One region of the Streptomyces sp. V3I7 genome, then DNA from elsewhere that is predicted to be linked to it. Evidence: predicted binding sites of a transcription regulator. Region 1 holds the regulator's gene; the other holds the start of a gene.

Region 1 (15,669 bases):
CCAAGTACAAGATCTTCCAGTGGGCGGCCGACGTCGCCCGCGAGTACGCCAAGGTCTCGCAGGACAACTTCCGCCGCACCGGGACCGCGGCCGTGCCGTTCTCGCTCGGGATGAAGCACAAGGCCGCCGACGCGCTCGTCTTCGCCAAGATCCGGGAGGCCTTCGGCGGCAACCTGCGCGCCTGTGTCTCCGGCTCCGCCGCCCTCGCCCCCGAGATCGGCTACTTCTTCGCGGGCGCCGGCATCCACATCCTGGAGGGCTACGGCCTCACCGAGTCCTCCGCGGCCTCCTTCGTGAACCCCGGCGAGGCCTACCGCACCGGCACCGTCGGCAAGCCGGTGCCCGGCACCGAGGTGCGCATCGCGGACGACGGCGAGATCCTGCTGCGCGGCCCCGGCATCATGCAGGGCTACCACGGGCTGCCCGAGAAGACCGCCGAGGTGCTGGAGTCCGACGGCTGGTTCCACACCGGCGACATCGGCGAGCTGTCCCCCGACGGCTATCTGCGCATCACCGACCGCAAGAAGGACCTGATCAAGACGTCCGGCGGCAAGTACATCGCGCCCGCCGAGGTCGAGGGGCAGTTCAAGGCGGTGTGCCCGTACGTCTCCAACATCCTCGTGCACGGCGCCGACCGGAACTTCTGCACCGCCCTCATCGCCCTCGACGAGCCCGCGATCCTGGCCTGGGCGCAGGAGAACGGCCTGGGCGGCAAGGCGTACGCCGAGGTCGTCGCGGCGCCGGCCACGGTCGAGCTGATCGACGGCTACGTCAAGCAGCTCAACCAGGGCCTCCAGCGCTGGCAGACCGTCAAGAAGTTCCGCCTGCTGCCGCGCGACCTCGACATCGAGCACGGCGAGATCACCCCGAGCCTGAAGCTGAAGCGGCCGGTGGTGGAGCGGGCGTACAAGGACCTGATCGACGAGATGTACGCGGGGGCGCGCGAGGCGTAGGCGCTCCGCTGGGGGCGGGGACATGCGGGTCGGGTTCCGGCTGCGGGTGGGTCGTGGCTGGGCGCGCAGTTCCCCGCGCCCCTGAGGCGTCGGTGTGTTCGGAGTCTGGACGGTTTCTGTCCGGGTGCGAGCACGTGTGTTGTGTTGCTCTCCCCGATCGCCCACTTCGGTAACTCGGTGCTTATGGGCGCGGTCTGTCTGTCACGCTGTCGGCAACGACACAGGCCCATTCGTCCGAAACGTTCGGGGAGCCGGCCATGGGGGCCATACCCACGCAGCGGGAGACCGCGTCCCGTGCCCGTGACGGGGCCGCGTGCCCGGTCGCCGACGGGCTGCCGCGGGTCCGGGCGACGCTGCCCGGCAGCCCCCTCGCGCCCGGCTCGGCCCGGACGCTGGTGCGGGCGGCGTTCGGCGACTGGGGCCGCCTCGGCCTGGTCGGCGCGGAGGGTGCGGGGCGGCTGGCCGACGACGTGACGATCGTCGTCAGCGAGCTGGTCACCAACGCCGTCGTGCACGCCGGCACGGACCTGGAGCTGGTCTGCGCCCTGGAGCAGAGCGGGGCGGCCGTCGTCGAGGTCACCGACCACCACCCCTCCCGCGCCCCGCGCGACGGCGGCGGCGAGACGGCGTACGACACCCCGGAGTACGGGCGCGGCCTGCGCCTCGTCGCCACGCTCGCCGAGTCCTGGGGCGTCACCTACCGCACCGGCGCCAAGACGGTGTGGGCGCGGCTGCCCCTGGAGGGGAGCGCGCCGGCCGGCGCGGGTGAGGCGTACGCCGGGCAGGGCGGGCTCCGTCTCGCCGAGGAGTTCGCCCCGGAGCCCGCCCGCGCCGAGCGGGACCGCGACTGGCTCGGCCGGGGCGCGCTGTCGTTCCTCGCCGAGGCCTCCGACCTGCTCGCCGGGCAGCTCGACGAGAGCCTGGTCGCCGCCCTCACCGGACAGATGATCGTGCCGAGGCTCGCCGACTGGTGCGCGGTGTGGCTCGAGGACGAGTCGACCGGGCGCTGGGGCTCGCCCTCCCCGGCGGGCGACGGCGTCGGGGTGGCCGGCCCGCGGCTGGCCCGGGTGTGGCACAGCAGCGAGCACCGGATCGAGGAGCTGCACCGCGCGCTGGAGAAGGACCCGCCGCGCCCGAGGGACGACGTCCTGCGCTCCGGCCCCGAGCCCTACCCCTGGCCGGGCGAGGCGCTCGGCCCGCGCGGTACCCACGGCACCGCGCTCGCCTACCGGCTGATCGCGGGCGGCCGGCCGCTCGGCACGCTGGTCATCGGCCGGTGCGGGCCGACGGGCTTCCCCGACGAGATCACCGGGCTCGTCGAGGACCTCGCCCGCCGCGTCGCCCTCGCCATCGGCGCCGCCCGCCAGTACGCCCGGCAGGCCACCATCAGCGCCGTCCTCCAGCGCGGGCTGCTGCCCGGCGCCGTCGCCGAGATCCCCGGGCTGCGCAGCGCGCTCGTCTACGAGCCGTGCGACAAGGGCGGCCCCAGCGGCGACTTCTACGACCTGTTCCCGGCCGGAGAGGGCCGCTGGTGCTTCGCCGTCGGCGACGTACAGGGCAAGGGCCCGGAGGCCGCCGTGGTGATCGGGCTCGCCCGGCCCTGGCTGCGCCTGCTCGCACGCGAGGGCTACCGCGTCGCCGACGTCCTCGACCGCCTCAACCAGCTCCTCCTCGACGACGCCACCGAGGCCGCGGACGCCGCCGCCCGCGCGCTCGTGGCCGCCGGGGGCCGGGCCCTGGGGGCCGGCGACGGCGGTCCCCAGACCCGCTTCCTCTCGCTGCTCTACGGCGAACTGGTGCCCTTCGACGGCGGCGTCCGCTGCACCCTCGCCTCCGCCGGGCACCCGCTCCCGCTGCTCCTCGGCCCCGACGGCGAGGTCCGCACGGCCGCCCGGCCGCAGACCCTGCTCGGCGTCGTCGAGGACGCCACGTACACCAGCGAGACCATCGAGCTCGGCCACGGCGCCAGCCTGCTGTGCGTCACCGACGGCGTGACCGAACGGCGCTCCGGCTCCCGCCAGTTCGACGACGGCGACGGGCTGGCCCAGGCGCTCGCCGGCTGCGCGGGTCTGGACGCCGAGCTGATCGCGGAACGGATCCGGCGGCTGGTCCACGAGTTCGGCGCGCGCCCGCCGGAGGACGACCTCGCCCTGCTGGTGCTCCAGGCCGAGTGACGGCCTGAGGAGCTTTCCCGTCGTCCGGGAGCCTCTTTCCGTCGTCCGGGAGCCTCTCCGTCGTCCCGGAGCTTTCCCGCCGGTGCTGGACCATGGCTTGTGCGCTGGTGCTGGACAATGGAAGGCATGCCTTCCGCTCTCCCCGACGGCGAGCCCGTCCCCACCGACGGGGCGCTGCCCGCCTCCGCGCTCGCCGGGGCCGCCGACCGACCCCTCGGGTTCTATCTGCACGTCCCGTACTGCGCGACCCGCTGCGGCTACTGCGACTTCAACACCTACACCGCCACCGAGCTGCGCGGCACCGGCGGTGTGCTCGCCTCCCGGGAGAACTACGCGGACACCCTGACCGACGAGATCCGCCTCGCCCGCAAGGTGCTCGGCGACGACCCGCGCGAGGTCCGCACGGTCTTCGTCGGCGGCGGCACGCCGACCCTGCTGCCCGCCGCCGACCTGGTGCGGATGCTGGCGGCGATCCGCGACGAGTTCGGGCTGGCGGCCGACGCGGAGATCACGACCGAGGCGAACCCCGAGTCCGTCGACCCGGCCTACCTCGCCACCCTGCGCGAGGGCGGCTTCAACCGGATCTCCTTCGGCATGCAGAGCGCGAAACAGCACGTGCTCAAGATCCTCGACCGCACGCACACCCCGGGCCGCCCCGAGGCCTGCGTCGCCGAGGCCCGCGCGGCCGGGTTCGAGCACGTCAACCTCGACCTGATCTACGGCACCCCGGGCGAGTCCGACGACGACTGGCGGGCCTCGCTGGACGCGGCCCTCGGCGCCGGACCCGACCACATCAGCGCCTACGCGCTCATCGTCGAGGAGGGCACCCAGCTCGCCCGCCGGATCCGCCGCGGCGAGGTCCCCATGACCGACGACGACGTCCACGCGGACCGCTACCTCATCGCGGAGGAGCGCCTGGCCGCGGCCGGCTTCGACTGGTACGAGGTCTCCAACTGGGCCACCTCGGCCGCCGGCCGCTGCCTGCACAACGAGCTCTACTGGCGCGGCGCCGACTGGTGGGGCGCCGGCCCCGGAGCCCACAGCCACGTCGGCGGGGTGCGCTGGTGGAACGTCAAGCACCCGGGGGCGTACGCGGCGGCGCTGGCCTCCGGCCGCTCACCGGGCGCGGGCCGGGAACTCCTCTCGGCCGAGGACCGCAGGGTCGAGCGCATCCTGCTGGAACTGCGGCTGCGCGAGGGGGCGCCGCTGGATCTGCTGCGCCCCGACGGCCTCGCGGCCTCGCGCCAGGCACTGTCGGACGGGCTCCTGCAGCAGGGGGCGTACGACGAGGGGCGGGCCGTGCTGACGCTGCGCGGGCGGCTGCTGGCGGACGCGGTGGTGCGGGACCTGGTGGACTGATCACTCGGCGGGGTGAACCACTGCGAAACGCCGGTTCGGTCCCTGACCTGATTCGTAGTCCGCCGCTGACCGTACGCGGCGAATTGTGGAGGCCACGGAGATGACCGCTGTGGACGAACGTGGAGTCGCAGAGTCCTTCGAGGGGTTCGAGCCGCCCGACGGACTCGAGGCTTTGGGGGGGGCGAAGTGGACACCAGCGGCTTCGGGACGCTGCCCGACGTCAAGCCCTACCGGTACCCGTTGCCGTGACGAAGTCGATCAGCTCCTCCACCCGTCCCAGCAACGCCGGCTCCAGGTCCCTGTAGGACCCCACCCGTTTCAGGATCGCCTGCCAGACCGCCCCCGTGTTGTCCGACGGCCAGCCCAGCGCCCGGCACACGCCCGTCTTCCAGTCCTGCCCGTGCGGCACACGCGGCCACTCCGGAATCCCCAGGGACGAGGGCTTCACGGCCTCCCAGATGTCGATGTACGGATGGCCGACGACCAGGGCGTGCTCGCTCGTCACCGACTCCGCGATGCGCCACTCCTTCGTGCCCGGCACCAGGTGGTCCACCAGCACGCCCAGCCGGGCGTCCGGCCCTGGCCCGAACTCCGCCACGATCGACGGGAGGTCGTCCACGCCCTCCAGGTACTCAACCACCACGCCCTCGATGCGCAGGTCGTCGCCCCACACCTTCTCGACCAGCTCCGCGTCGTGCCGGCCCTCGACGTAGATGCGCCCGGCACGGGCCACCCGGGCGCGGGCGCCGGGGACGGCGACCGAACCGGATGCCGTACGGGTGGGACGTACAGCCGCTGACGCAGGCCGTACGAGGGTCACCGCCTGGCCCTCCAGCAGGAAGCCCCTCGGCTCCAGCGGGAACACCCGGTGCTTGCCGAAGCGGTCCTCCAGGGTCACCGTGCCCGCCTCGCAGCGGATCACCGCGCCGCAGAAGCCGGTGCCGGGCTCCTCCACCACCAGGCCGGGGTCCGCCGGGACCTCCGGGGCGGGCTTCGGCTTCTTCCACGGCGGGGTCAGGTCGGCGGAGTACTGGCGCATTCGGATGACGATAGGAGAAGCCCGCGACCAGCACTAGCGACCCGCGCTTACGACACGCCGAAACGCGCCGCCAGCTCGTCCCGCTGCCTGCGCACGAACCCCGCGTCCACCACCGCGCCGTGACCGGGCACGTAGAGCGCGTCCTCGCCGCCGAGGGCGAGCAGCCGGTCCAGGGCGGCCGGCCACTGCGCCGGGACGGCGTCGGATCCCGCCTGCGGAGCGCCGGACTCCTCGACCAGGTCGCCGCAGAAGACCACCTCCGGGTCGCCCGGCACCAGAACCGCCAGATCGTACGCCGTGTGCCCCGGGCCCACGTTCGCCAGCAGCACCTGGCGGCCGCCGCCCAGGTCCAGCGTCCACTCGCCGGAGACCAGACGGCGCGGCACCGCGAGGGCGTCGGCCGCATGCTCCGCCTCCGGGGCCGGCAGACCGTGCCGGACGGCGTCCAGACGCAGCTCCTCGCGCTCGTACGCGAACACGGCGTCCGTGCCCACGGCGGCGAACACCTCCGCGCCCGCGAACGCGGGAGCGCCGAGGACATGGTCGAAGTGGGGGTGCGTGAGAGCGAGATGAGTCACACGGTGCCCGGTCAGTTCCTGTGCCTCGGTCCGCAGCCGGGCGCCCTCCGCGAGGCTGGAACCGGCGTCCACGACGAGCGCCGTCCCCTCCCCGAGAACCAGGCCCACCGTGCAGTCCCAGCCCGGCAGGCGGCACCGGCCGGCCCCGGCGGCCAGCCGCTCCCACCCCAGGTCTTCCCAAGTCACCGTCATACCGCGACGCTAGCGGTGAGGTCCGTCCGGGGCACGACGCCGCAGGACCGGCCTTGCCCCCGCCGTACCTCACGGCCGTACACTTGGCCGGGGAACATTGGCACTCGTACGCGCAGAGTGCCAGGCCGCGAAGCGCGGTGACGACCGATTCCGGAGGTGAGTGCGATGCTGAGCGAGCGCAGGCTCCAGGTGTTGCGCGCCATCGTCCAGGACTACGTCGGCACCGAGGAGCCGGTGGGCTCCAAGGCGCTCACCGAGCGGCACAACCTCGGGGTGTCCCCGGCCACCGTCCGCAACGACATGGCCGCCCTGGAGGACGAGGGATTCATCGCCCAGCCGCACACCAGCGCGGGGCGCATCCCCACCGACAAGGGCTACCGGCTCTTCGTCGACAAGCTCGCCGGCGTGAAGCCGATGACCGCGCCCGAGCGGCGCGCCATCCAGAACTTCCTCGAAGGGGCGGTCGACCTCGACGACGTCGTGGCCCGCACGGTACGGCTGCTCGCGCAGCTCACCCGGCAGGTCGCCGTCGTTCAGTACCCGTCCCTGACCCGCTCGACCGTGCGGCACGTGGAGCTGCTGTCGCTCGCCCCGGCGCGCGTCATGCTCGTGCTGATCACGGACACCGGCCGGGTCGAGCAGCGGCTGGTGGACTGCCCGGCGCCGTGCGGCGAGGCGACGCTCGCGGATCTGCGGGCGCGGCTCAACAGCAGGGTCGCCGGCCGGCGCTTCACGGACGTCCCGCGTCTCGTGGAGGACCTGCCGGAGGCCTTCGAGGTCGAGGATCGCGGTACGGTCTCCGCAGTGCTCTCCACGTTGCTGGAGACGCTGGCCGAGGAGAACGAGGAGCGGCTGATGATCGGCGGTACCGCCAATCTGACGCGCTTCGGACATGACTTCCCCCTCACCATCCGTCCGGTGCTCGAAGCACTCGAGGAGCAGGTCGTGCTCCTCAAGTTGCTTGGGGAGGCCGGGGATTCGGGCATGACCGTACGCATCGGTCACGAGAACGCCTACGAGGGACTCAACTCCACTTCCGTGGTGGCGGTCGGCTACGGTTCGGGCGGCGAGGCAGTAGCCAAGCTCGGCGTGGTCGGACCGACCCGCATGGATTACCCGGGAACGATGGGAGCGGTACGCGCAGTGGCACGGTACGTCGGACAGATCCTGGCGGAGTCGTAAGTGGCCACGGACTACTACGCCGTTCTCGGCGTGCGCCGCGACGCGTCGCAGGATGAGATCAAGAAGGCGTTCCGCCGGCTCGCGCGCGAGCTGCACCCGGACGTCAATCCCGATCCGAAGACGCAGGAGCGGTTCAAGGAGATCAACGCCGCCTACGAGGTGTTGTCGGACCCGCAGAAGAAGCAGGTCTACGACCTCGGCGGCGACCCGCTCTCGCAGGCCGGCGGAGCCGGTGCGGGCGCGGGTGCGGGCGGATTCGGTGCCGGGGGCTTCGGGAACTTCTCCGACATCATGGACGCGTTCTTCGGCACGGCCTCGCAGCGTGGACCGCGCTCGCGCACCCGCCGCGGCCAGGACGCGATGATCCGGCTCGACGTCGAGCTCGACGAGGCCGCCTTCGGCACGACGAAGGACATCCAGGTCGACACGGCGGTCGTCTGCAACACCTGCAACGGCGAGGGCGCCGCACCGGGCACGTCCGCCCAGACGTGCGACATGTGCCGCGGCCGCGGTGAGGTCTCGCAGGTCACCCGGTCCTTCCTGGGCCAGGTCATGACCTCGCGTCCCTGCCCGCAGTGCCAGGGCTTCGGCACGGTCGTCCCGACGCCGTGCCCGGAGTGCGCCGGCGACGGCCGCATCCGCTCGCGCCGCACCCTGACCGTCAAGATCCCGGCCGGTGTCGACAACGGCACCCGCATCCAGCTTGCCGGCGAGGGCGAGGTCGGCCCCGGCGGCGGTCCCGCCGGCGACCTGTACGTCGAGATCCACGAGCTGCCGCACTCGACCTTCCAGCGGCGCGGCGACGACCTGCACTGCACGGTCACGATCCCGATGACGGCGGCGGCCCTCGGCACCAAGGTGCCGCTGGAGACGCTGGACGGCATGGAGGAGGTCGACATCCGGCCCGGCACCCAGTCCGGCCAGTCGATCCCGCTGCACGGCCGGGGCATCACGCACCTGCGCGGCGGCGGCCGGGGCGACCTGATCGTCCACGTCGAGGTCCAGACCCCGAACAAGCTCGACCCCGAGCAGGAGCGCCTCCTGCGCGAGCTGGCCAAACTGCGCGGCGAGGAACGGCCCCTGGGTCAGTTCCAGCCCGGTCAGCAGGGCCTGTTCTCGCGGCTGAAGGACGCGTTCAACGGGCGCTGACGCCCGGGAACCGTCCGATTCGGTGTTGATCGGAGGACGTGACAACATGCCGTCATGTCCTCCGCACTGACCGATCTCTTCCGGCATCCGATCGTGCAGGCCCCGATGGCGGGCGGTGTCGCCGTCCCGCGGCTCGCCGCCGCCGTGTCCGAGGCGGGCGGCCTCGGCTTCCTCGCCGCCGGGTACAAGACCGCCGACGGGATGTACCAGGAGATCAAGCAGCTGCGGGGCCTCACCGGGCGCCCCTTCGGCGTCAACCTGTTCGTGCCCCAGCCGGAGTGTTCGAGCGCGGGCCCCACGGCCGCCGCGGCCGAGGGCGCGACGACGCCGGCCGCGGCCGCCGTCGAGGTCTACGCGCATCAGCTCGGCGGCGAGGCCGCCTGGTACGGGACCGAACTCGGCGACCCCGACAGCGGCCGGGACGACGGCTACGAGGTCAAGCTGGCCGCGCTGCTCGACAACCCGGTGCCGGTGGTCTCCTTCCACTTCGGCGTCCCGAGCCGTGAGGTGATCGACTCCCTCCACCGCGCCGGCACCCTCACGATGGTCTCCGCGACCACCCCCGAGGAGGCCCTCGCGGTACAGCGGTCCGGCGCCGACGCCGTGATCGCGCAGGGCGTGGAGGCCGGCGGCCACCAGGGCACCCACCGCGACCTCCCGGAGAACGACGGTGCCGGCCTCGGCCTGCTCTCCCTGGTCGCCCTGATCCGCGAAACCGTGGACCTGCCCGTCGTGGCCGCGGGCGGCATCATGCGCGGCAGCCAGATCGCCGCCGTCCTCGCGGCGGGCGCGAGTGCCGCCCAGCTCGGCACCGCGTTCCTCGCCACCCCCGAGTCCGGCGCCGCCGATCTGCACAAGCAGGCGCTCACCAACCCCCTGTTCGCCCGCACGGAACTGACCCGCGCCTTCTCCGGCCGCCCGGCCCGCGGCCTGGTCAACCGGTTCCTGCGCGAGCACGGCCCGTACGCCCCCGCCGCCTACCCCGAGGTCCACCACCTCACCGCGCCGCTGCGCAAGGCCGCCGCCAGGGCCGGGGACGCGCAGGGCATGGCGCTGTGGGCGGGCCAGGGGCACCGGCTCGCCCGCGACCTGCCCGCCGGGCAGCTCGTCCACGTCCTCGCCGGTGAACTCGCCGCCGCCCAGGCCCCGCTGTCCGCCGGAGGTGACCTCCGATGACCGCTCCCGTCTTCGTCGTCGAGGAGTTCCCCGCGCACGGCTCGGGCTCTTTCGTCCTCGACGGCCCCGAGGGACGGCACGCCGTCTCCGTGAAGCGGCTGCAGCCGGGCGAGGCCGTCGTCCTCACCGACGGCGCCGGGCGCTGGGCCGAGTGCGAGGTGACCGGCACCGAGGGCAAGGACCGGCTGGTCGTCCGGCTGGGCGATGTCGTCCAGGAGCCCGCCGAGTCCCCGCGCATCACCGTCGTGCAGGCCCTGCCCAAGGGCGACCGGGGCGAACTCGCCGTGGAGACCATGACCGAGGTCGGCGTCGACGCCATCGTGCCGTGGGCGGCGTCCCGCTGCATCACCCAGTGGAAGGGCGAGCGCGGGCTGAAGGCCCTCGGCAAGTGGCGGGCCACCGCCCGCGAGGCCGGCAAGCAGTCCCGCCGGGTCCGCTTCCCCGAGGTGGCCGACGCCGCGACGACCAAGCAGGTGGCGGCACTTCTGGCCGACGCCGACTTCGCCGCCGTGCTGCACTCCGACTTCGACACCGTCAGCGAGCCGCTCGCCACCGCCGAACTCCCCGCCGAGGGCGACATCGTGCTCGTCGTCGGTCCCGAAGGCGGCGTCTCCTCCGACGAGTTGGCGGCCTTCCGGGCGGCGGGCGCCAAGCCGTACGTCCTCGGCCGCTCCGTCCTGCGCACCTCCACCGCGGGCACCGCGGCGGCGGCCCTGCTGCTGGGCCGCACCGGGCGCTGGAGCTGACGGCACCACCCCGCACGTCACCCATCGGTGAGCTGCCCGAACACGTGAGTGGCCGTATGCGCCCTACCGCGGTGCGCGTGTCGGTGGGACGCTGCCCTGCATGGGGGTATTGAGGCGAACGCGGCAACGGCCCCGCGCGGTGCGGCCGGTGGCCGCGGCGGGACTCGCGGCGCTGGCTGCGGTCACCGTCGCGGGCTGCCGGCCGGGGGACCTGAACTCCGCGTCGGCGGCGTACACCACCGACCGGACGGCGACGGCCCGACTCGACCGGCAGCATGTCGACGTGCGCTGGCTCAGCTGCACCGGCGACTACGGCAGCGGCGGGCGGACCCAGGCGTCCGGGCGGAGCCCGTCGCCCAGCGAGTCCACCGTGGTGTCCGTCGACTGCCAGGGGCGGACCGAGGACGGGCGGAAGATCACCGTGACCGGACGCGTCACCCGGGCCGTGGACGGCGCGTGCGTGCGCGGCGACCTCGTCGCCCGGGTCGGCGGCAAGGAGCGGTTCCATGTGCACGGCCTCGGCGACTGCGACGCCACCCCCGGCCCGGCGTACAGCCCGCCCGCCACCCACCGGCCCCCGGCCGGCGGGCAGCCCCGCCCCACCGTCACGGTGACCGTCACCCGGACCATCTGGTGCGAGACGGACCCGAGTTGCCGGCCCGTCGAAGGCAAGTGATCGGAAACCGGGCCCACGGACGCCGCCGCGTGCATAGGGTGACCGGGTGACTGCGTCCACGGGTTCGTATCTCCGTTTCCCGCACCTGCACGGCGATCTGGTCGCCTTCACCGCCGAGGACGACGTCTGGCTCGCGCCGCTCGACGGCGGCCGGGCATGGCGGGTCAGCGCCGACAACGTACCGGTGACCCAGCCCCGGATCTCACCCGACGGCACCACCGTCGCCTGGACCTCCACCCGCGACGGCGCACCGGAGGTCCATGTCGCCCCCGTCGAGGGCGGCGTCTCCAAACGGCTGACGTACTGGGGCAGTTGGCACACCCGCGTGCTCGGCTGGACCCCCGACGGACAGGTCCTCGCGCTCTCCACGCAAGGACAGGCCAGCCTGCGCCGCAGCTGGGCGCGCGCCGTCCCGCTGGACGGCGGACCGGCGACCACCCTTCCCTACGGCCCCGTCGGCGACGTCGCGTTCGGGGAGCGCACCGTCCTGCTCTCGGCGCTCATGGGCCGGGAGGCGGCCTGGTGGAAGCGCTACCGGGGCGGCACGGCGGGCAAGTTGTGGATCGACCGCGACGGCGACGGCGAGTTCGTCCGGCTGCACGCGGACCTGGACGGCAACATCGAGTGCCCGCTGTGGGCCGGGGACCGGATCGGCTTCCTCTCCGACCACGAGGGCACCGGCTCCTTCTACTCCTCCCTCGCCGACGGCTCCGGTCTGCGCAGGCACACCCCGCTCGAGGAAGGCTTCTACGCCCGGCACGCGGCGAGCGACGGCCGCCGTGTCGTCTACGCCAGCGCCGGCGAACTGTGGCTGCTGGACGACCTGGAGGGCGCCGAGCCCCGGCGCCTGGACATCCGGCTCGGCGGACCGCGGGTGGACCTCCAGCCGTACCCGGTGGACGCAGCCCGCTGGTTCTCGGACGCCTCGCCCGACCACACCGCACGCGGCAGCGCCGTCTGTGTGCGCGGCGCCGTCCACTGGGTCACCCACCGCTCCGGCCCCGCCCGCGCGCTCGCCGACCGGCCCGGCGTACGGGCCCGGCTGCCGCGCACCTTCCGCATGGACGGCGAGGAGTGGGTGGTGTGGGTGACGGACGCCGAGGGCGAGGACGCCCTGGAGTTCGCCCCGGCCACCGGCCTCGCCCCCGGCGCCACCGCCAGGCGGCTCGCCGCCGGACAGCTCGGCCGGGTGCTGGAGCTGGCCATGGCCCCCGACGGCAGCCGCGCCGCCGTCGCCGCGCACGACGGACGCCTGCTGCTCGTCGAGCGGGAGACCGGCGAGGTCCGCGAGGTCGACCGCAGCGAGGACGGCGACGTCCACGGCCTCGCCTTCTCGCCCGACTCGGCGTGGCTCGCCTGGACCCACCCCGGCCCGCGCCCCCTCTCCCAGCTCCGGCTCGCCCACACCACCGACCTCTCCGTCACCGAGGCGACCCCGCTGCGCTTCAGGGACTACGCGCCCGCGTTCACCCTCGACGGCAAGCACCTCGCCTTCCTCTCCAACCGCTCCTTCGACCCCGTCTACGACGAACACGTCTTCGACCTGGCCTTCGTCGTCGGCGACCGCCCGCACCTGATCACCCTGGCCGCGACCACGCCCTCGCCCTTCGGCCCGCAGCGGCACGGCCGCGCCTTCGAGACGCCCGACCGGGACGAGACCCCCGACAGCGAGGGCACCCCGGTCACCCGCGTCGACCTCGACGGCCTCGCCGACCGGATCGTGCCCTTCCCGGTCGAGGCCGCCCGCTACTCCGGCCTGCGCGCCGCCAAGGACGGCGTGCTGTGGCTGCGGCACCCGGTGCGCGGCACCCTCGGCGCCGGCCGGGCCACCCCCGACGACCCCGAGCCCAAGACCGAGCTGGAGCGCTACGACCTCGCCCAGCGGCGCCTGGAGCATCTCGCCGCGGACGCCGACCACTTCGAGGTCAGCGGCGACGGCAGACGCGTCCTGCTGTGGACCGACGAGCGGCTCCGCGTCGTCCCCAGCGACCGGCGCGCCCCCTCCGACGACGACGGCGACACCAGCTTCACCGTCGACCTCGCCCGGATCCGGCAGACGGTCGAACCGGCCGCCGAGTGGCGGCAGATGTACGACGAGACCGGCCGCATCATGCGCGACCAGTTCTGGCGCCCCGACCTCAGCGGCGTGGACTGGGACGGCGTCCTCGACCGCTACCGCCCGGTGCTCGACCGCATCGCCACCCACGACGACCTGGTCGACCTGCTGTGGGAGGTGCAGGGCGAACTCGGCACCTCGCACGCCTACGTCATCCCGCGCGGCGGATACGACGGCGGCGCCCGCCAGGGCCTGCTCGGCGCCGACATCTCCCGCCACCCGGACGGCAGTTGGCGCATCGACCGCATCCTGCCCTCGGAGACCTCCGACCCCGAGGCCCGCGCCCCGCTCGCCGCGCCCGGTGTCGCCGTGCGCGCCGGGGACGCGATCGTGGCCGTCGGCGGCCACCTGGTCGACCCGGTGACCGGACCCGGCCCCCTGCTCGTCGGAACCGCCGGACAGCCCGTCGAGCTGACCGTCTCGCCCGCCGGCGGCGGCGACCCGCGGCACACGGTCGTCATCCCGCTCGCCGACGAGGAGCCGCTGCGCTACCACGCCTGGGTCGCCGACCGGCGCGCCCACGTCCACGAGCGCTCGGGCGGCCGGCTCGGCTATCTCCACGTGCCCGACATGCAGGCCCCCGGCTGGGCCCAGATCCACCGCGACCTGCGCAGCGAGGTGACCCGCGAGGGGCTGGTCGTCGACGTCCGGGAGAACCGGGGCGGCCACACCTCCCAGCTCGTCGTGGAGAAGCTGGCCCGGCGGATCGTCGGCTGGGCCGTGCCGCGCGGGATGCGGCCCATCAGCTACCCGCAGGACGCGCCCCGCGGGCCCGTGGTCGCCGTCGCCAACGAGTTCTCCGGCTCCGACGGCGACATCGTCAACGCGGCGATACGCGCCCTCGGCATCGGCCCCGTGGTCGGCACGCGCACCTGGGGCGGCGTGATCGGCATCGACAGCCGCTACCGCCCTCGTCGACGGCACACTCGTCACCCAGCCGAAGTACGCCTACTGGCTGGAGGGTTACGGCTGGGGCGTGGAGAACCACGGCGTCGACCCGGACGTCGAGGTCGTACAGCGCCCACAGGACTGGGCGGCGGGGAGCGACGTACAACTGGACGAGGCGATCAGACTGGCGCTGGAAGCGTTGGAGGAGCGGCCCGTGAAGACGCCGCCGACTCTGCCGACCTGAAGGGGCGCGGGGCTGTATCGATATACGGCTCCGCCGCGATGGGGGTACCTCCCTGCTCGAACGAGTCGAGAGCTTGGGGGAGCGACCAGCCACGGCACACCCGCACCCGACGACGATACGATGCCCCCCGTAAACCTGATCCCGCTCAACCGCCGGAGGGCACATGGCTGGGGAGCCGCAGGAAGACTGCCTGTTCTGCAAGATCGTCGCGGGGCAGATTCCGGCGACCATCGTCCGGGAGACGGAGACGACGATCGCCTTCCGGGACATCAATCCCCAGGCGCCCACCCACGTCCTGGTGATCCCCAAGGTGCACTACCGGGACGCGGCCGAACTCGCCGCCGCCAGGCCGGACGTCGCCGCCGACATACTGCGCGAGACGCAGGCCGTCGCCGACGACGACAAGCTGGAGAGCTACCGCGTCGTCTTCAACACCGGCAGCGGCGCCGGACAGACCGTCTGGCACGCCCACGCACACGTCCTCGGCGGGCGCGGTCTGCAGTGGCCCCCGGGATAAGTCACCGTGTCCGTCCGTGAACTGGTGGTCCTCGGCACCGCCAGCCAGGTCCCCACCCGGCACCGCAACCACAACGGCTACCTGCTGCGCTGGGACGGCGAGGGCATCCTGTTCGACCCGGGGGAGGGCACGCAGCGCCAGATGCTGCGGGCCGGGGCCGCCGCCCACGACCTGAACCGGATCTGTGTCACCCATTTCCACGGCGACCACGCGCTGGGCCTGCCCGGAGTGGTCCAGCGGATCAACCTCGACAAGGTGCCGCACGAGGTCACCGCCCACTATCCGCGCTCCGGGCAGCGCTTCTTCGACCGGTTGCGGTACGCCACCGCCTACCGGGAGACGGCCCGGATCACCGAGGCCCCGGTCGACGCCGACGGCGACCTCGCGGTGACCGCGTCGTACACCCTTCAGGCCCGCAGGCTCTCCCACCCCGTCGACTCCTACGGCTACCGGCTTGTCGAACCCGACGGGCGTCGCATGCTGCCCGAACGGCTCGCCGCGCACGGCATCAAAGACCCCGACGTCGGCCGGATCCAGCGCGAGGGACGGCTCGGGGACGTCACGCTCGACGAGGTCAGCGAGGTGCGCCGCGGACAGCGGTTCGCGTTCGTCATGGACACGCGCCTGTGCGAGGGGGCGTACGCGCTCGCCGAGGGCTGCGACATGCTCGTCATCGAGTC
Region 2 (15,669 bases), 810 kb from region 1:
AGCTCGGCTGGCGGCTGCCCGACCAGATCGTCGTCCCCGTGGCCTCCGGCTCCCAGCTCACGAAGATCGACAAGGGGCTGAAGGAGCTGATCGCGCTCGGGCTGGTCGAGGACCGGCCGTACAAGATCTTCGGGGCGCAGGCCGAGGGCTGCTCACCGGTGTCCACCGCCTACAAGGCGGGCCACGACGTGGTCCGGCCGCAGAAGCCGGACACCATCGCCAAGTCCCTCGCCATCGGCAACCCGGCCGACGGCCCCTACGTCCTCGACATCGTGCGGCGCACCGGCGGCGGCGTGGAGGACGTGACGGACGAGCAGGTCGTCGACGCGATCCGGCTGCTCGCCCGGACCGAGGGCATCTTCGCCGAGACGGCGGGCGGCGTCACGGTCGGCGTGACCCGCAAGCTGATCGAGGCCGGCCTGCTGGACCCGGCGAAGACCACCGTCGTGCTCAACACGGGCGACGGACTGAAGACCCTGGACGCGGTGGCCGGCACGGGGCTCACCGCGACGATCCGTCCTGACCTGGACTCCTTCCGAGAGGCTGGCCTCGTATGAGCGTGACCGTTCGCATCCCCACCATCCTGCGCACCTACACGGGTGGCGCGGCCGAGGTCGCCGCCGAGGGCGCCACCCTCGGCGACGTCATCGCCGACCTGGAGAAGAACCACACCGGCATCGCCGCCCGCGTCCTGGACGACCAGGGCAAGCTGCGCCGTTTCGTCAACGTGTACGTCAACGACGACGACGTGCGCTTCGAGCAGGGCCTTCAGACGGTGACCCCGGAGGGTGCGGGAGTGTCCATCATTCCCGCCGTCGCCGGAGGCTGATCCGGTTACCGGCCGTGCGGCGAATTGCCCCCTCCGTGAGAGAAACGGAGGGGGCAATTCCGCGTGATTGAGCGCGGTACAGTTGGGGAACGCACTCCCGCCCGCCCGGGGCAGAAGCCCCGGATTCTTGCCGCACACCCGACAAGAAGCAGCCAAACTGCACTTACTCTTCGCGGCATTTGTGACTTTCGCGGGGTCCGACTTGCCCTGAATTCCAGGGAATTCTCGCCATATTCCGGATCGAGTCCGTCCAGAATTCTCGTCCGATTGACCTGTTGCAGACGGCAGTTGGGCAGATACATTCAGCCGCGGTCGACGCGTTCCGGCGCACGCCCCCGACCGATTGGGGGGCGAGGTCTGACCCGGGTCCGCGAAGGGTGGATCTGTGCAAGGGCCAGTAATAGGGGAGTTAGGCATGGCTCAGGGCACCGTCAAGTGGTTCAACGCGGAGAAGGGCTACGGCTTCATCGCGGTCGACGGTGGTGCGGACGTCTTCGTCCATTACAGCGCCATTCAGATGGACGGTTACCGCACCCTGGAAGAGGGCCAGCGGGTCGAGTTCGAGATCTCGCAGGGCCAGAAGGGTCCGCAGGCCGACATGGTTCGCGTCACCGCCTGAACATTCTTGTCGCGAAGGGCCCGCACCCGGGTGGGTGCGGGCCCTTCGTCGTGCCCGCCTCGTCGTACCTGCCTCGTGCCCGCCTCGTGCCCACCTCGTCGTGCCCGCCCTGCCGTGCCGCCGTCGGCCGACGCGCCGGGGTGCGTGACTGAGTGCGCCTCAAACACCGATAGCCGCTTGCACTCGACCATGCCGAGTGCTAATCATTGCGTTAGCACTCTGAAGGTGAGAGTGACAACGAAGGACCGGGTCGGTGAGGCCCGCAGGCCGGGTGGGGCAAGGAACCACGCGGCATGCGAGCCGTCCGTCGCGGGCGCGGGCGCGGTCCGAAGTAATCACCCCCAGTCCTGGAGGGACCACTTCACATGGCCAAGATCATCGCGTTCGACGAGGAGGCGCGGCGCGGCCTCGAGCGCGGCATGAACCAGCTCGCGGACGCCGTCAAGGTGACGCTCGGCCCCAAGGGCCGCAACGTCGTCCTCGAGAAGAAGTGGGGCGCCCCCACGATCACCAACGATGGTGTGTCCATCGCCAAGGAGATCGAGCTCGAGGACCCGTACGAGAAGATCGGCGCCGAGCTGGTCAAGGAAGTCGCCAAGAAGACGGACGACGTCGCCGGTGACGGTACGACCACCGCGACCGTTCTCGCCCAGGCCCTGGTCAAGGAAGGCCTGCGCAACGTCGCCGCCGGCGCCAACCCGATGGCCCTCAAGCGCGGTATCGAGAAGGCCGTCGAGGCCGTCTCCGCCGCCCTCCTCGAGCAGGCCAAGGATGTCGAGACCAAGGAGCAGATCGCTTCCACGGCCTCCATCTCCGCCGCCGACACCCAGATCGGTGACCTCATCGCCGAGGCCATGGACAAGGTCGGCAAGGAAGGCGTCATCACCGTCGAGGAGTCGCAGACCTTCGGGCTCGAGCTCGAGCTCACCGAGGGCATGCGCTTCGACAAGGGCTACATCTCGGCGTACTTCGCCACCGACATGGAGCGTATGGAGGCCGTCCTCGACGACCCGTACATCCTGATCGCCAACTCCAAGATCTCCTCGGTCAAGGACCTGCTCCCGCTGCTGGAGAAGGTCATGCAGTCGGGCAAGCCGCTGCTGATCATCGCCGAGGACGTCGAGGGCGAGGCCCTGTCGACCCTGGTCGTCAACAAGATCCGTGGCACCTTCAAGTCGGTCGCCGTCAAGGCCCCCGGCTTCGGTGACCGCCGCAAGGCCATGCTCGGAGACATCGCCATCCTCACGGGCGGCGAGGTCATCTCCGAGGAGGTCGGTCTCAAGCTGGAGAACGCCTCCCTGGACCTCCTGGGCCGCGCCCGCAAGGTCGTCGTCACCAAGGACGAGACCACGATCGTCGACGGCGCCGGCTCCTCGGAGCAGGTGCAGGGCCGCGTGAACCAGATCCGCGCCGAGATCGAGAACAGCGACTCGGACTACGACCGCGAGAAGCTGCAGGAGCGCCTGGCGAAGCTCGCCGGCGGTGTCGCGGTCATCAAGGCCGGTGCCGCCACCGAGGTGGAGCTCAAGGAGCGCAAGCACCGCATCGAGGACGCCGTCCGCAACGCGAAGGCCGCCGTCGAGGAGGGCATCGTCGCCGGTGGTGGCGTGGCCCTGCTGCAGACCACCCCGGTCTTCGAGAAGCTGGAGCTCGAGGGTGACGAGGCGACCGGCGCCAACGCCGTGAAGCTCGCCCTGGAGGCCCCGCTCAAGCAGATCGCCGTCAACGGTGGTCTCGAGGGTGGCGTCGTCGTGGAGAAGGTGCGCAACCTGCCCGTCGGCCACGGTCTGAACGCCGCGACCGGCGAGTACGTCGACCTGGTCGCCGAGGGCATCATCGACCCGGCGAAGGTGACCCGTTCCGCGCTGCAGAACGCCGCCTCCATCGCCGCGCTGTTCCTCACCACCGAGGCCGTCATCGCCGACAAGCCCGAGAAGGCCGGCGCGGCCGCTCCGGGCGGCATGCCGGGCGGTGACATGGACTTCTGATCGACCTGAGGGTTGATCGGCGTCCTTATCGCTTCGAGGGCGGCACCCCCTGACTGTCCAACAGGACAGGGGGTGCCGCCCTCGGGCGTGTCCGGGGTCGTGTCAGGGTCGTGTCCGGCATCACACGGGGACGTGCGCGGGCCGCGGAATGCGTGGGACCGCACCGGCGGTTGAACTTGTTTAAGAGGGTGCAACAATGCGCACGCACATACCCGCCGGTTAACTCCGCAACCCCCGCACTCACGAGGAGCCCCCACGTGACCGTCACCACGCCCGCCGCCGCGTCCCGCGCCGCGGAGATCCTGTCCCGCCCGATAGCGCTCAACGGACTCACGGTCCCCAACCGCATCGCGATGGCCCCGATGACCCGTCAGTTCTCCCCGGGCGGCGTCCCGGGCGAGGACGTGGTCTCGTACTACTCCCGCCGCTCCGCCGCCGGTGTCGGCCTGGTCATCACCGAGGGCACGTACGTCGGCCACGACTCGGCCGGCCAGAGCGACCGCGTCCCTCGCTTCCACGGCGAGGAGCAGCTCGCGGGCTGGGCGAAGGTCGCCGACGCGGTGCACGCCGCGGGCGGCACGATCATGCCGCAGCTGTGGCACGTCGGCATGGTGCGCAGGGCGGGCGAACCGCCGTTCGCCGAGGCTCCCGCGGTCGGTCCCTCCGGCCTGTTCAAGGCGGGCGCCGAGGTGACCGGCAAGGCCATGACGCAAGCGGACCTGGACGACGTCGTCGCCGCGTTCGCCGAGTCCGCCGCCGCCGCCGAGCGCATCGGCATGGACGGCGTCGAACTCCACGGCGCCCACGGCTACCTCCTCGACCAGTTCCTGTGGGAGGGCACCAACCGCCGCACCGACGCCTACGGCGGCGACCCGGTGGCCCGCACGAAGTTCGCCGCGGAGATCACGGCCGCCGTCCGCGCCGCGGTCTCCCCCGACTTCCCGATCCTCTTCCGCTTCTCGCAGTGGAAGCAGCAGGACTACGACGCCCGGCTCGCCGAGACCCCGGAGGAGCTGGAGGCCATCCTCACCCCGCTCGCCGCCGCCGGCGTCGACGCCTTCCACGCCTCCACGCGCCGCTACTGGGTCCCCGAGTTCGAGGGCTCCGACCTCAACCTGGCAGGCTGGACCAAGAAGCTGACCGGCAAGCCCACCATCACCGTCGGCTCGGTCGGCCTCGACGGCGACTTCATCAAGGCCTTCGTGGGCGAGGGCGCCCCGGCGGCGAACATCGACAACCTCCTGGACCGCCTGGAGCGCGACGAGTTCGACATGGTCGCGGTCGGCCGCGCGCTCCTCCAGGACCCGGAGTGGGCCGCGAAGGTCCTGTCCGGCCGCTTCGACGAACTGGCGGCGTACGACGCGGGGGCGCTGCGCTCGCTGAGCTGAGTGTGCTGTGTGTACGTGGGCGGCGCCCCGGGACCGGTGGGCGCCGCCCCTGTGGTGCTCGGGGTGTCAGCCGGCGTACTTCTTGAGCGTCTCGGTTTCGAGGGTGATGTTCACGGGGGTGGGGAGTTCGACGATCGCGCCCCAGGTGTAGGTGAGGGCCTGCTGGTACCGGCCGTCCTTCGGCTCGCTGTACACGGTGACCGCGAGGTGGTCCCGGTCGATGAGGAGGTACACCGGGATGTCGGCCTCCGCGTAGCCGATGGGCTTGTCGACGCGGTCGCGCCGGTCGGTGTCGCGGTCGCGCGACGTGACTTCGACGACCATGAGAACGCCATCCGGGTCGGCCCACTCGCCGCCCTGGGCGATGAAGTGATCGAGTGGCGCTGCTCTTCGAAGTCCTCTCGGGACATCTGCGGGTGCCGGGTGCCAAAGGTCATGGTGGGCTCGCCTCCTTCCCACCATCGTGCCCCGGCTGTTTGCTTCCCGACCGTTGGAGCGGTCATAGGCGTGGCCTTTCTCGGCGGTCGACCATGGCTGCGCGGGCCGCGGCGGCGTGGGAGCGAACGGCTTTGGAGGACAGAGCGGAAGGGCGGGGCAGGGCGGCGGTATCGCCCCGGCATACGCCGCAGATGCCGCCCGGCAGGGCCTCCGGACGGCCCGGGGTTCCGCACTTCGCGCACTCCAGTACGCGGAGGGGTGGGGGTGGGGTGGGCTCTGGTTCGGGTGGGAGCTTGTCCTTCAGGCGGCGGGCCACGAGGGCGGCTGGGCTGTGGACTGGGGTGGGCAGGCCGGCGGTCAGGGCGCGTAGTACGTCGTCCTCGGTGGCACCTCGGGTGAACCACTCGACCACGAGAGGTGCGAGTTCCGAGCAGGAGGCATGGGACAGCGACAGCACCGGGGCGCTGCGGCCGAGGGCCGCGAGGAGGACGTAGGCGCGGGACCGGGTAGGGGGCCTCCGGGTAGGTGGCGGCTCCTGCGGTACGGCGCCCCGGGTGAACGCCGCCCACCAGCCGTCGTCGCGTGCGGTGCGGGACCACCACGTTCGGGTGATCCAGTGCTGGCTGCCCGAGTCGGCCAGGTGCTCGCGACCTCGGCGCAAGTGGCCTGCCCGCTGAAGGTTGTTGAGGGCGGTGCGCAGGGCGCATTGGCCGTACGGGAGGTGCTTGGCCAGCGTCTTCACGGATACGTCGGCGCCGTTGGGGAGGCGGTCGATGTACGCAGCGATGGCGGCTTCGCGGGGTGGGAGGTGCGCGAAGTCGGTCGCGGTGCCGGGGAGTTGGCCGGGTGCCGTGCGCTTTCCGTAGCCGGGGTTGGCCATCGGGTGCGGGAGGGCGTGCGCGGAAGGGACGGCAGCACTAAGCTGGGTAACAGCCATGGGATCGAAATTGTCCTTCGATCTTGTCGGTGAGCCCCCGCAGGTGTTGCTAGCACCTGACGGGGGCGTTCTTGTGCGGCACGCTAGCCGCTAGTGACTGTGCGTGGCAAGCCGGTCGCGTCAAGTCAACTCGCCGGGAGGGTGGGTGGGTTGAAGCCCACCGCCCATTCCAAACAAAGAGGGCTCGGGGCTTGGGGCTTGAGCTTCGGGGCGGTGGTCGGTCAGCCGTGCTTGAGGTTCTCGACGAAGGCCGTCCACACCTCGGCCCGGAACGCGAGCTTCGGGCCGAGGGGGTTCTTGGAGTCGCGGACGGGGACGAGGGTGGGGTGGCCGGAGCCGACTTCCAGGCAGTCGCCGCCGTCGCCGCCGCTGTACGTCGACTTGTACCAAGTGGCCGTGCTCAGCTCGTATTCATGGGTGGTGTTCTCCATGCTCGTAATCCTGCGCCACCGACTCGATCAGGGCCAGGGAGTCTGGCGGTGAAAGGGCGGCTGCCTGGAGGAGGCTGAACATCAGATGGTGACGTGCAACCGTGGCCGGGTCGTCCAGCAGCTTCCCCATGTCAGGCGCCTCGGCGAAGGAAAGCGGGGGCGCATCCTCGAACTCCATGAGTTTCAGAGTGCCGTGCATTGCTGCGTGCGCCCCGGCGCCGAATGACAGCACCTGCATGATGATCCGGTGCCGGCGCGCCAGGTCCGCCACGTGATACAAGGCTTCCGCCATCACCGCACCGCCACCGACCTCCCGTCGGAGCACGGCCTCGTCCAGGACCGCCCACAACAAGGGGGTTGTTGGATCGTCGAGGAGGTGTGTGCGTTCGAGTCGGGTCACCACGAGGGTCTCGATGACGGCGTCCGGCGCTGTCGGCTGATACGCGCGGAACACCGCCTCCGCGTACGCCCGCGTCTGTAGTAGCCCCGGGATCAGGAGCTGCGCGTACTGCCTGATCGAAGTGGCGACCGCCTCGGCTTCCGCCGCTTCCGCGAAGTGGTCGGGGTACTTGCTCTTGGCGAGAGCCCGACAGTTGCGCTCGAAGAAGCCGCCCGTGTCGAGGATCTCGTCTATCTGGACCGCGAGTTCGAGCTGGAGTCGCCGCGTCCCGGTCTCCAGCTGACCGATGAACGACCCGCTCACGAAGAGCGGTTCGCCCAGTTCGGCCTGGCTGAGCCCCTTCCGTTCGCGAGCGTGGCGCAATTCGGCACCCAGCAGGGCGCGCGGTGATGACGACGGATCGAGGTCCTTCGGTCCTGGCATGGCAACTCCCAGTCACACAGGAAGGGTTGTTGGAACGCCGTATCTGGCCAGGTTAGAGCCGGGTCGGACACGCTGGGTGGTGAATTTCAATACTCAGCGTTGAGGTGGTCGCGGATGGAGATGACGTCGAGTAAGCGAGTACGGCCCACCGAGGAGGTGGTCGAGGAGTTGCGGGCGGCACTCACCGGGGTCGGCGTCGTACTGCCGTCGCTGACCGTGGACCCGGTCACAGGCGCGAGCGACGAGCCGTTCGCCCTGGTCTCTCTCGGGCGCTGCAATGTCGGCACCGCGCAGAGACTGACCGCCGTGCTGCGCGGCCTCGCGGGCGGTGAGGCGTGACCGAGGAGTACGTGATCGACGTACGGGACGGGCGGCTTGGCCAGGTCATGGGGCGCGAGGGCGGATACGTGCAACTGCGGCCCGTCGGGGGCGGGTGTGAGTGGGACTGTCCCCCGGAGGCGCTCGGCGAGGCGTCGCCGGGGGACGTGCTGCGGGCGCGGGTGCGGCGGGTCAACTGGGAGGGCAGGCTGCCGTGACCGCCGGGCGGGCGGCTACATATTCCCCATCGGTTCGATGTCCACCTTCACCGGCGTCCCCCAGACGCGGAGTACCTCGTAGTCGGTGAACTCGTGGACCAGCCGGTAGGCCATGCCTGAGCGGGGGGTTCTGCGCTCGGCGGTGAGGTAGCGCTCGGCCTCCTGGCGGTCTCGGCGGGGGGTGCCGCAGAGCTGCCAGGACTGGCCGTTCCACACCTCCGGGAGCCAGCGCTGCTGGGGCTGGGGGCGGTCGGCGCTGAGGCCGTAGCGGGACTGGGTGCGCTCGGCCGACTCGGGGGCGCGGGGGCGGGCGTAGGTGTCGTTGACCTCGCTGCGGCGGGCGGAGCGGCGGCGGGTCTCGCAGAGGAGGCACAGGTCCGGGGCGTCCTTGTCCACCGGTCCGCCCGGGTGCTCGGGGCAGCGGGTCGTGGGTGCGGCCGTGGTCACCGTTTCGTCGAGCAGGTCCAGGGCGCGCTTGAGGTCCGCCTTGACCTCGTGCAGCTTCGCGTCGGGGGTCTCGGCGGTCAGGGTCTCCCCGTGCTCGCCGAGTAGGCGCAGGGCCCGGCCGAGGGCGGTCAGCTGTGCGTGGTTCATGGGTCCACGATCGCATGGGGCACCGACAGTACCGCCACCCCGCTGCCCCTCCCTATACTCGCCATGCCCATGACTTGTTTGAACAAGTCATGGGCATGTCGGTGCCCGGCGACACCCTGGTGTTCACCCCGACGTACCGACTCGTAGCTACCGTCCGTATGCCGTAAACCCGTGGGCCCCCACCCGCGGCCCCGGGTTTCCCTCACCCCAGGAGGCAGATGTGACCACGCGTCGCTTCAGGCTCGCCACCGCTTTCGCGGCGACAGCCCTGCTCGTAGGCGGCTTCGCCGCCCAGTCGGCCCAGGCCCAGCCCCTACAGCAGACGGCCGGCGCCGCACCCGCCGCGACCGCCGGCTCCTCACTCTCCGTCTTCGCCTGGAACGTCGACCTCGTGCCCGAGGCCGTCGACGCCGCGGTCAAGGGGAAGGCCGCGGAGCGCACACCCGTCATCGAGGACATCGTCCGTAAGCACAACGCCGACGTCGTCGTGCTGGACGAGCTGTTCAACCACACCTCCACCGACGACATCAACGCAAAGCTGGCGGACCTCTACCCGTACCGCACCCCCGTCGTGGGGCAGGTCTGCTCGGGCGGCGGATGGAACGGGATCAGCGGCGACTGCTCCAACAACCCCCTCGTCTTCAACGGCGGGACGATGATCCTGTCCAAGTACCCGATCACCGCCCAGTACGCCCACGTCTTCACCAACTCCACCTCCGGAACGTGGGACTACAACGCCAACAAGGGCGGGGTCCTGGCGCAGATCGACAAGAACGGCACGAAGTCCTGGGTCGTCGGCACCCACCTCCAGGCCGACCAGACGTCGAGCGCCTCCACCGATACCACCCAGGCCACACGCCTCGCCCAACTGCGTGAGATCCGAAGCTGGGTCGACGGGATCGCCGGTACGTCCGCGCCGGTTCTCCTCGGCGGCGACCTCAACGTCGAGTACTACGGCGGCCAGGCGCGCGGCGACTACGCCAACGCGCAGAGCGCCGTCGGCGGGCCGCTCGGCACTCCGGCCACCGACCCGACCCAGACCCTGATGACCATGGACTGCCGGGTTTCCGGGTGGTGCCAGTACATGTCGGGCGTCGAGTCCTTCCCGCGCGACTACCACGACAGCCTCGACTACATCGGCTACCTCAACGCCCCGGGCCGTCCCACCCCGGCCGCGCTTCCCCGCGTCGTCGCCGACTTCGACCCGCAGAGCGGCTGGACCGAGGGCCAGACCGACACGAACGCGCCCAGCGACCACTACCCGGTCGAGGCCACGTTCCAGCTTGGCTGAGACGCCGTCTCCGAGAAGCTGAGACGCCACCGCGCTTCATCCCTGCTCCGAGGGGTGGAGCGTGCCCGGCTGTAGGTGGACGTACGTGGCCGCGAAGCCGACCGCGTACCCCGTGAACAGGCCGCCCGCGTAGATCCCGACGGCGAGGGCCGGGCCCTGGTTTCCGGACAGGAGCGGGAACAGGGCCCAGCCCGAGGGGCCGATGGCGGTGGAGCCGACCTTGTCGCCGAGCATCGAGAAGAACCCGACGAAGGCACCGCCCGCCGCGCCGCCCGCGCACGCCGTGACGAAGGGGCGGCCCAGGGGGAGCGAGACGCCGTAGATCAGGGGTTCTCCGACGCCCAGCAACCCTGCGGGGAGCGCCGACTTGATCGTCGTACGCAGCGAGGTGTCGTGGCGCAGGCGGACGTAGACGGCAAGAGCCGCGCCTACCTGACCCGCGCCCGCCATCGCCAGGATGGGCAGCAGAACCGTGTAGCCCTGCTGCTCGATGAGGGTGGTGTGGATGGGGATGAGAGCCTGGTGCAGGCCCAGCATCACCAGGGGGAGGAAGAGGCCGCCCAGGATCAGGCCCGCCAGGACACCCGTGTTGTCCAGCAGCCAGTTCGCCCCCGTGCCGATGGCCGCCGAGAGCTCGCCCGCCGCGTACATGAGGCCGTAGAGCGTGACCAGGCCGGTGAGGAGAACCGTGACGGTCGGGGTGACCAGGACGTCGAGCGCGTCCGGTAGGCGGCCGCGGATCCACCGCTCCACGTACGTCCCGAGCAGTGCCGCCGCCAGTGCGCCGAGCGCGCCGCCCTGGCCGGGTGCCGGGGTCATGCCGAACACCGTCACCTTCGCCACCCCGGCGTAGACGATGATGGCCGCGATCGCCCCGCCGAGCACGGGCGTCCCGCCGAACTCCTTCGCCGTGTTGTAGCCGACGAAGACCGGGATCAGCACCATGAAACCGGAGGCGATGGCGGCGAGGGCCGGGGTGACGCCCGGCAGCCAGCCCAGGTTGACCAGCAGGCCGTTCAGGCCCGCGATCACGCCGCAGCCGATCAGGGCCGGGATCAGCGGGACGAAGATGTTCGCGATGCGGCGGAGGAGGATCTTTCCGGGCGTGGCGTTGCGCTGACGCTGGGACGCTCGCAAGTACGCGCCTTTGGCGGCCAGTTCGGCCGCCGTCCCGGGCGGCTCCGCCGCGAGCAGTGCCTCGAAGGCCGGGGTGACCCGGGCGACCGTCCCCGGGCCCAGCACGATCTGGTACGTCTCGTCGTCCGCGACCACGCCGAGCACCGCGGGTAGTGCGCGCAGCGCCTCCTCCCGGACCAGGCCCCTGTCCCGCAGGCCCAGCCGCAGCCGGGTCATGCAGTGGGCGACGGAGACGACGTTCGCGGGGCCGCCGACGAGGGGGAGGATCGCCTCGGCAGTGAGGCTGTCCTTGCTGTCGTTGCTGTCCATGTTGTCCGGTGTGCGCACCCCCTGAGGGTGCGGTTCAGCCGGTCGCCGCTGCCAGCGCGGCGCGCAGATGGCCGCCGCTCTCCTCCAGAAGGCGGGCGGCCGTCGGGCCGTCGACCCCGCTCAGGACGATCAGGATCGCGTTCTTCACCTCGCCGCCCGTCGCGGTGAGGGCCGCCTCGATCTCCTCGTCCGCCGCGCCGGTGGCCAGGGCGACGATCCGGCGCGAGCGGGCCCGGAGCTTGTCGTTCGAGGCGCGCACGTCGACCATCAGGTTCCCGTACGTCTTGCCGAGGCGGATCATCGTGATCGTCGACAGCATGTTGAGCACCAGCTTCTGCGCCGTCCCGGCCTTCAGACGGGTGGAGCCGGTGAGCAGCTCCGGTCCGACGACCACCTCGATGCCGTGCTCGGCGGCCGCCGCGAGCGCGCTGCCCTCGTTGCAGGACAGGCCGATCGTCAGGGCGCCGAGGGCGCGGGCGTGCACGACGGCGCCGACGGCGTAGGGGGTGCGGCCGGACGCGGAGACGCCGACCACCGTGTCGTCGGGGTCGAGGCCCAGCCCGTCGAGGTCCCTCCGGGCCAGCTCCGGGGAGTCCTCCGCGCCCTCGACCGAGGTGACCAGGGCCTGCGGGCCGCCCGCGATCAGGCCGACGACCTGGGCGGGCTCGGTGTTGAAGGTGGGCGGGCACTCGGAGGCGTCCAGCACACCGAGCCGGCCCGCGGTGCCCGCGCCCGCGTAGACCAGACGCCCGCCGCGGGCCATGCGCGCGGCGACGGCGTCGATGGCGGCCGCGATCTGCGGAAGCCGCGCGGCGACGGCGGCGGGGACGCCCGTGTCCTCGCCGTTCATCAGCCGCGCGATCTCGACGGTGGGCAGCCGGTCGATCTCGGCGAGCTCGGGCCGGAACGCCTCGGTGGTCAGCGACTCCAACTCGGCGCGGAGGCCATGAGGGTGGGACGTGGAAGTCATGGGGCGGCTCTCTCGGGTGGGCATTCAAGTGCGGGTCGGTGCAGCCAACTCAGGGGCGCGGGGAACTGCCCGACCAGCCACATCGGACCCGCAGATCCACACAGCAGTTACCCCTACGGTCTATCGCGGCGAACTCCGGTGCCTGTGTGCCAAGGCTTCATAAGAAGCGGCCAAAGCCGGCGCGGCCGACTCGTACGTCCGCTGCGCCACCCCGATGAACAGGCAGTCCACCACGAGCAGCTGACTCGTCCGGGAGGACATCGCGGCGGGCCGCAGCTCGCTCTCGCGGGAGGTGGACGTCGTCAGCACGTGGTCGGCGTACTGCGTCACCGGCGAGTCGGGCCGGCCGGTGATCGCGACGGTGGTCGCCCCGTGCTCGAAGGCGACCCGGAGCGGTTCGATGACGTCGCCGGTCGACCCGGAGTGCGTGATCGCGATGGCGACGTCGCCCGCCCGCAGCTGCACCGCGTTCGTCACGGCGAGGTGGGGATCGCTGTGCGCGTGGGCTATCAGGCCTATCCGCAGCAGCTTCTGGGTGAGGTCCTGGGCGACCAGTCCCGAGGCCCCGATCCCGTACACGTCGGTCCGCCGGGCGCCGGTCAGCGCGGTGACGGCCGCGCCGAGCTGCGCGGTGTCGAGGCCGGCGGCCGTGTCGGCGAGGGTCTGCTGCTCGTCGTAGGCGAGCTTGGCGACCACGTCGGCGATCGGGTCGTCGACGGCGATGTCGGTGGTGAGGGCGGGCGCGCGGCCGGACTGCTGCTGGGCGGCGAGACCGGCCAGGGCCAGGCGCAGGTCGCGGTAGCCGGGGTACCCGAGCAGGCGGGCGGTGCGGACCACGGTGGCCTCGCTGGTGCCGGTGAGCTCGGCGAGGCCGGTGACCGTCAGGGCGGAGCAGCCCGCCGGGTCCTTCGCGACGGCCTCGGCGACGCGCTGCATGGAGCGGGTCATGGACGGCGCGAGCGTGCGCACCTTGGCGGCGAGGGCGGCCGGGGCCGGGGGCGTGCTGTGGGGGCCGGGGGCGCCCGGGGCGCTCGGACCGCCCGGGGTGCCGAAAATTTCCTTCACGTCCTGGGTCACCTGTGAAAGATATTTTCGGCTCGGTGCCGGGGTCAAGAGCGCGCACAATGGGACCATGGAGCCCGTAAGTCCCCTGGAGCTGGCACTGCACGCCGCGCGCGCCCTCGTACTCGCCGATCTGATGGCGGGTGATGTCGCCGAGGCGGACGTCGTCTCCCTGGTCGAGGACTCCGTCGTCCAGCGGCGGTGGTGGGTCGAGCAGTGGCCGGACGGTTCGGCGTACCTGGCCGGACTGGTCGCGCAGGACGTGCAGGACGCGCTGCTCGACCGGTACGGACGCTGGCCGCTGTGCCCGGTGTGCGGCTCCGGAGACCCGCACGCGCTGGAGGTCGAACCGGAGCTCGGACCCGACCCGCACTGGGTGTGCCACCAGGCGGGCGTGAAGGTCGCGCCGGTGGGGGAGTTGGGGCAGGCCACGGGCCGCGCCCCGGGCGGGGGCGCGATCTCGTGAGGCGCTCGTGACGGTGTACATCGACCCGCCCTCCTGGCCCGGCCACGGACGGCTGTGGTCGCACCTCGTGAGCGACGTCTCGTACGACGAACTGCACGCGTTCGCCGCCGCCTTGGACGTGCCCCGGCGCGCCTTCGAGCGCGACCACTACGACATCCCCGCACGCCGGTACGCCGACGCGGTGGCCGCGGGCGCGGTGGAGGTCAGCAGCCGCGAGGTGGTACGGCTGTTGCGCCGCGCCGGTCTGCGCCGCCCCAAGGGACTGGTCCGACGGGGACTGATGGTGCCGGGCCGCGACTCCTAGGACAGGCCCTGGCTAGGACAGGCCCTGGCCGACCTGGTCGCCGCCGCCCTGGAGTTCGTACGTCAGGAACTCCTCGCCCGCGCCCACCTGCCGGAAGCCCGCCCGCAGGACGACCGCCTGCGAGGGGATGTTGGCCCGCTCGACGACCGCGAACAGCTGCCGTACGTCCTCTCGCGCCAGCGCCCAGTCGGCCAGGGCGCGCAGGCCCTCGGTGGCGTAGCCCTGGCCGCGGGCGGTCTCGGCGAGGTCGTAGCCGATCTCGACGCGGCCGTCCTCGTCCGGCGCCGAGTGGAAGCCCATGCCGCCGACCGCGCGGCCGTCCTCGTGCCGGACGAGCGCGAACATCCCGAACTCGGGGCGGTGGACGCCCTCTTCGTACGCCTTCACCGTCATGCCGGCGGCGTCGCGCGTGCCCTCGTACGGCCCGTCCTCGATCCAGTCGAACCCGCCGTCGCCGCCGATGCGCAGATCGCGCGCGGCGGCGGGGCGCACCCCGACCAGGGTGAGGCGCTCGGCCGGGATGACGAGGTTGTTGTTCCAGCGCCACTCGGTGACCGGGGCGCGGGAGGGCAGTTCGCCGCGGCCGGTGGCCCACAGCAGGGTCGGCCAGGGCGCCGGGCCGGGCCGGACGTGCGGGAAGAGATGGGTGAGCACGGACTCGGCGAGCTCGTCGGAGGGCGCGTAGGAGAGGCCGAGGCCCTCGGCGATGTCGTGCGTGTGCAGCAGCGCCTCGGCGACGCCCATCGCGGCGAAGCCGGTGCGGTCCGCGCTGCGGAAGGGGTACGGGTGGAAGGCGCGGACGAGGGGCGGGGTGGTGCGGACGGCGGCGGCCAGCAGGGCGCCGGTCGTCTCGATCACGTGCAACAGCCCCGCGTTGCCGGTGCCCTCGTCGAGGGCGATCTCGAAGGGGACGTAGGCGTCCTGGGGGCGCCCGGCGAGCTGGCCGGCGTAGGCGATGAGGTCGCTCGCGATGTGTTCGGCCGTCTCGCGGCAACTCCAGTCCAGCCGCCCGGCCTTCACCGCCCGCCAGTCCCGCTCCACCGCGGTGCGCAGCAGCGCCGTACAGTCCGCGACCGCCTCTTCGACCTGTTCCCCGCCCATGGCACGCATGGCCCGCACCCTATGCGGACGGCTCGTCGGAGGTCGACAGCATTTCCAGTTCGGCGTTCATGTTGTAGCGGGCGGTCGCCTCCCACTTCTCCTCGCCATACGGCGTCCTGAACAGCCGGGGGAGATCGAGGAGTTCGCGCAGGACGGCGGAACGGCCGGTGCGGAAGGCGTCGTTGGGGACGAAGTGGTACTCGTCGCGGACGGCCACGGTGTAAGCCGCGTACGCCGACGGGGGCGCGGCGAGGATCGCGAGATCGGCGTCGCACAGCACCTGGCCGTTGCGGTCGTCCGGGGCCGGGTCGTGGGTGCGGGTGAGCCGGACGAGCCGGGCGACCTCGGCGACCTTCCCGGCCGGGACGCCGGCTTCGGTGAGGGCGCGTTCGGCGAGGCGGGCGGAGCGTTCCTCGTTCTCGGAGCGCTCGGGAAGGTACACGGCG

What was found. Region 1 encodes HrcA, which represses chaperone genes, less so after heat shock. Its sites were predicted from a motif close to TTNGCACTCNGNNNNNCNGAGTGCNAA; they were not measured.
Region 2: a site for HrcA is predicted at 1,625-1,651, ahead of groL (chaperonin GroEL). Genes of this name have one in related genera too.

What each region holds. Positions count from the first base shown of each region.
Region 1 is NZ_JAUSZK010000001.1:2,217,096-2,232,764, reverse strand. Features, by position in the region: gene QFZ74_RS10460 (long-chain fatty acid--CoA ligase) at 1-953, shown strand, start outside; gene QFZ74_RS10455 (SpoIIE family protein phosphatase) at 1,211-3,127, shown strand; gene hemW (radical SAM family heme chaperone HemW) at 3,254-4,486, shown strand; gene QFZ74_RS10445 (DUF3097 domain-containing protein) at 4,707-5,525, opposite strand; gene QFZ74_RS10440 (MBL fold metallo-hydrolase) at 5,573-6,295, opposite strand; gene hrcA (heat-inducible transcriptional repressor HrcA) at 6,461-7,477, shown strand; gene dnaJ (molecular chaperone DnaJ) at 7,478-8,626, shown strand; gene QFZ74_RS10425 (nitronate monooxygenase) at 8,681-9,802, shown strand; gene QFZ74_RS10420 (16S rRNA (uracil(1498)-N(3))-methyltransferase) at 9,799-10,548, shown strand; gene QFZ74_RS10415 (hypothetical protein) at 10,649-11,224, shown strand; partial or broken gene QFZ74_RS10410 (S41 family peptidase) at 11,322-14,472, shown strand; gene QFZ74_RS10405 (histidine triad nucleotide-binding protein) at 14,636-14,989, shown strand; gene QFZ74_RS10400 (ribonuclease Z) at 14,996-15,669, shown strand, end outside.
Region 2 is NZ_JAUSZK010000001.1:3,028,881-3,044,549, reverse strand. Features, by position in the region: gene thrC (threonine synthase) at 1-557, shown strand, start outside; gene QFZ74_RS14030 (MoaD/ThiS family protein) at 554-829, shown strand; gene QFZ74_RS14025 (cold-shock protein) at 1,245-1,448, shown strand; gene groL (chaperonin GroEL) at 1,814-3,436, shown strand; gene QFZ74_RS14015 (NADH:flavin oxidoreductase) at 3,694-4,824, shown strand; partial or broken gene QFZ74_RS14010 (Uma2 family endonuclease) at 4,891-5,208, opposite strand; gene QFZ74_RS14005 (hypothetical protein) at 5,324-6,199, opposite strand; gene QFZ74_RS14000 (DUF397 domain-containing protein) at 6,421-6,630, opposite strand; gene QFZ74_RS13995 (helix-turn-helix transcriptional regulator) at 6,611-7,453, opposite strand; gene QFZ74_RS13990 (hypothetical protein) at 7,574-7,792, shown strand; gene QFZ74_RS13985 (hypothetical protein) at 7,789-7,989, shown strand; gene QFZ74_RS13980 (hypothetical protein) at 8,005-8,583, opposite strand; gene QFZ74_RS13975 (sphingomyelin phosphodiesterase) at 8,804-9,874, shown strand; gene QFZ74_RS13970 (PTS transporter subunit EIIC) at 9,911-11,320, opposite strand; gene murQ (N-acetylmuramic acid 6-phosphate etherase) at 11,355-12,290, opposite strand; gene QFZ74_RS13960 (MurR/RpiR family transcriptional regulator) at 12,411-13,367, opposite strand; gene QFZ74_RS13955 (hypothetical protein) at 13,423-13,818, shown strand; gene QFZ74_RS13950 (DUF4031 domain-containing protein) at 13,826-14,122, shown strand; gene QFZ74_RS13945 (GNAT family N-acetyltransferase) at 14,135-15,232, opposite strand; gene QFZ74_RS13940 (HD domain-containing protein) at 15,243-15,669, opposite strand, start outside.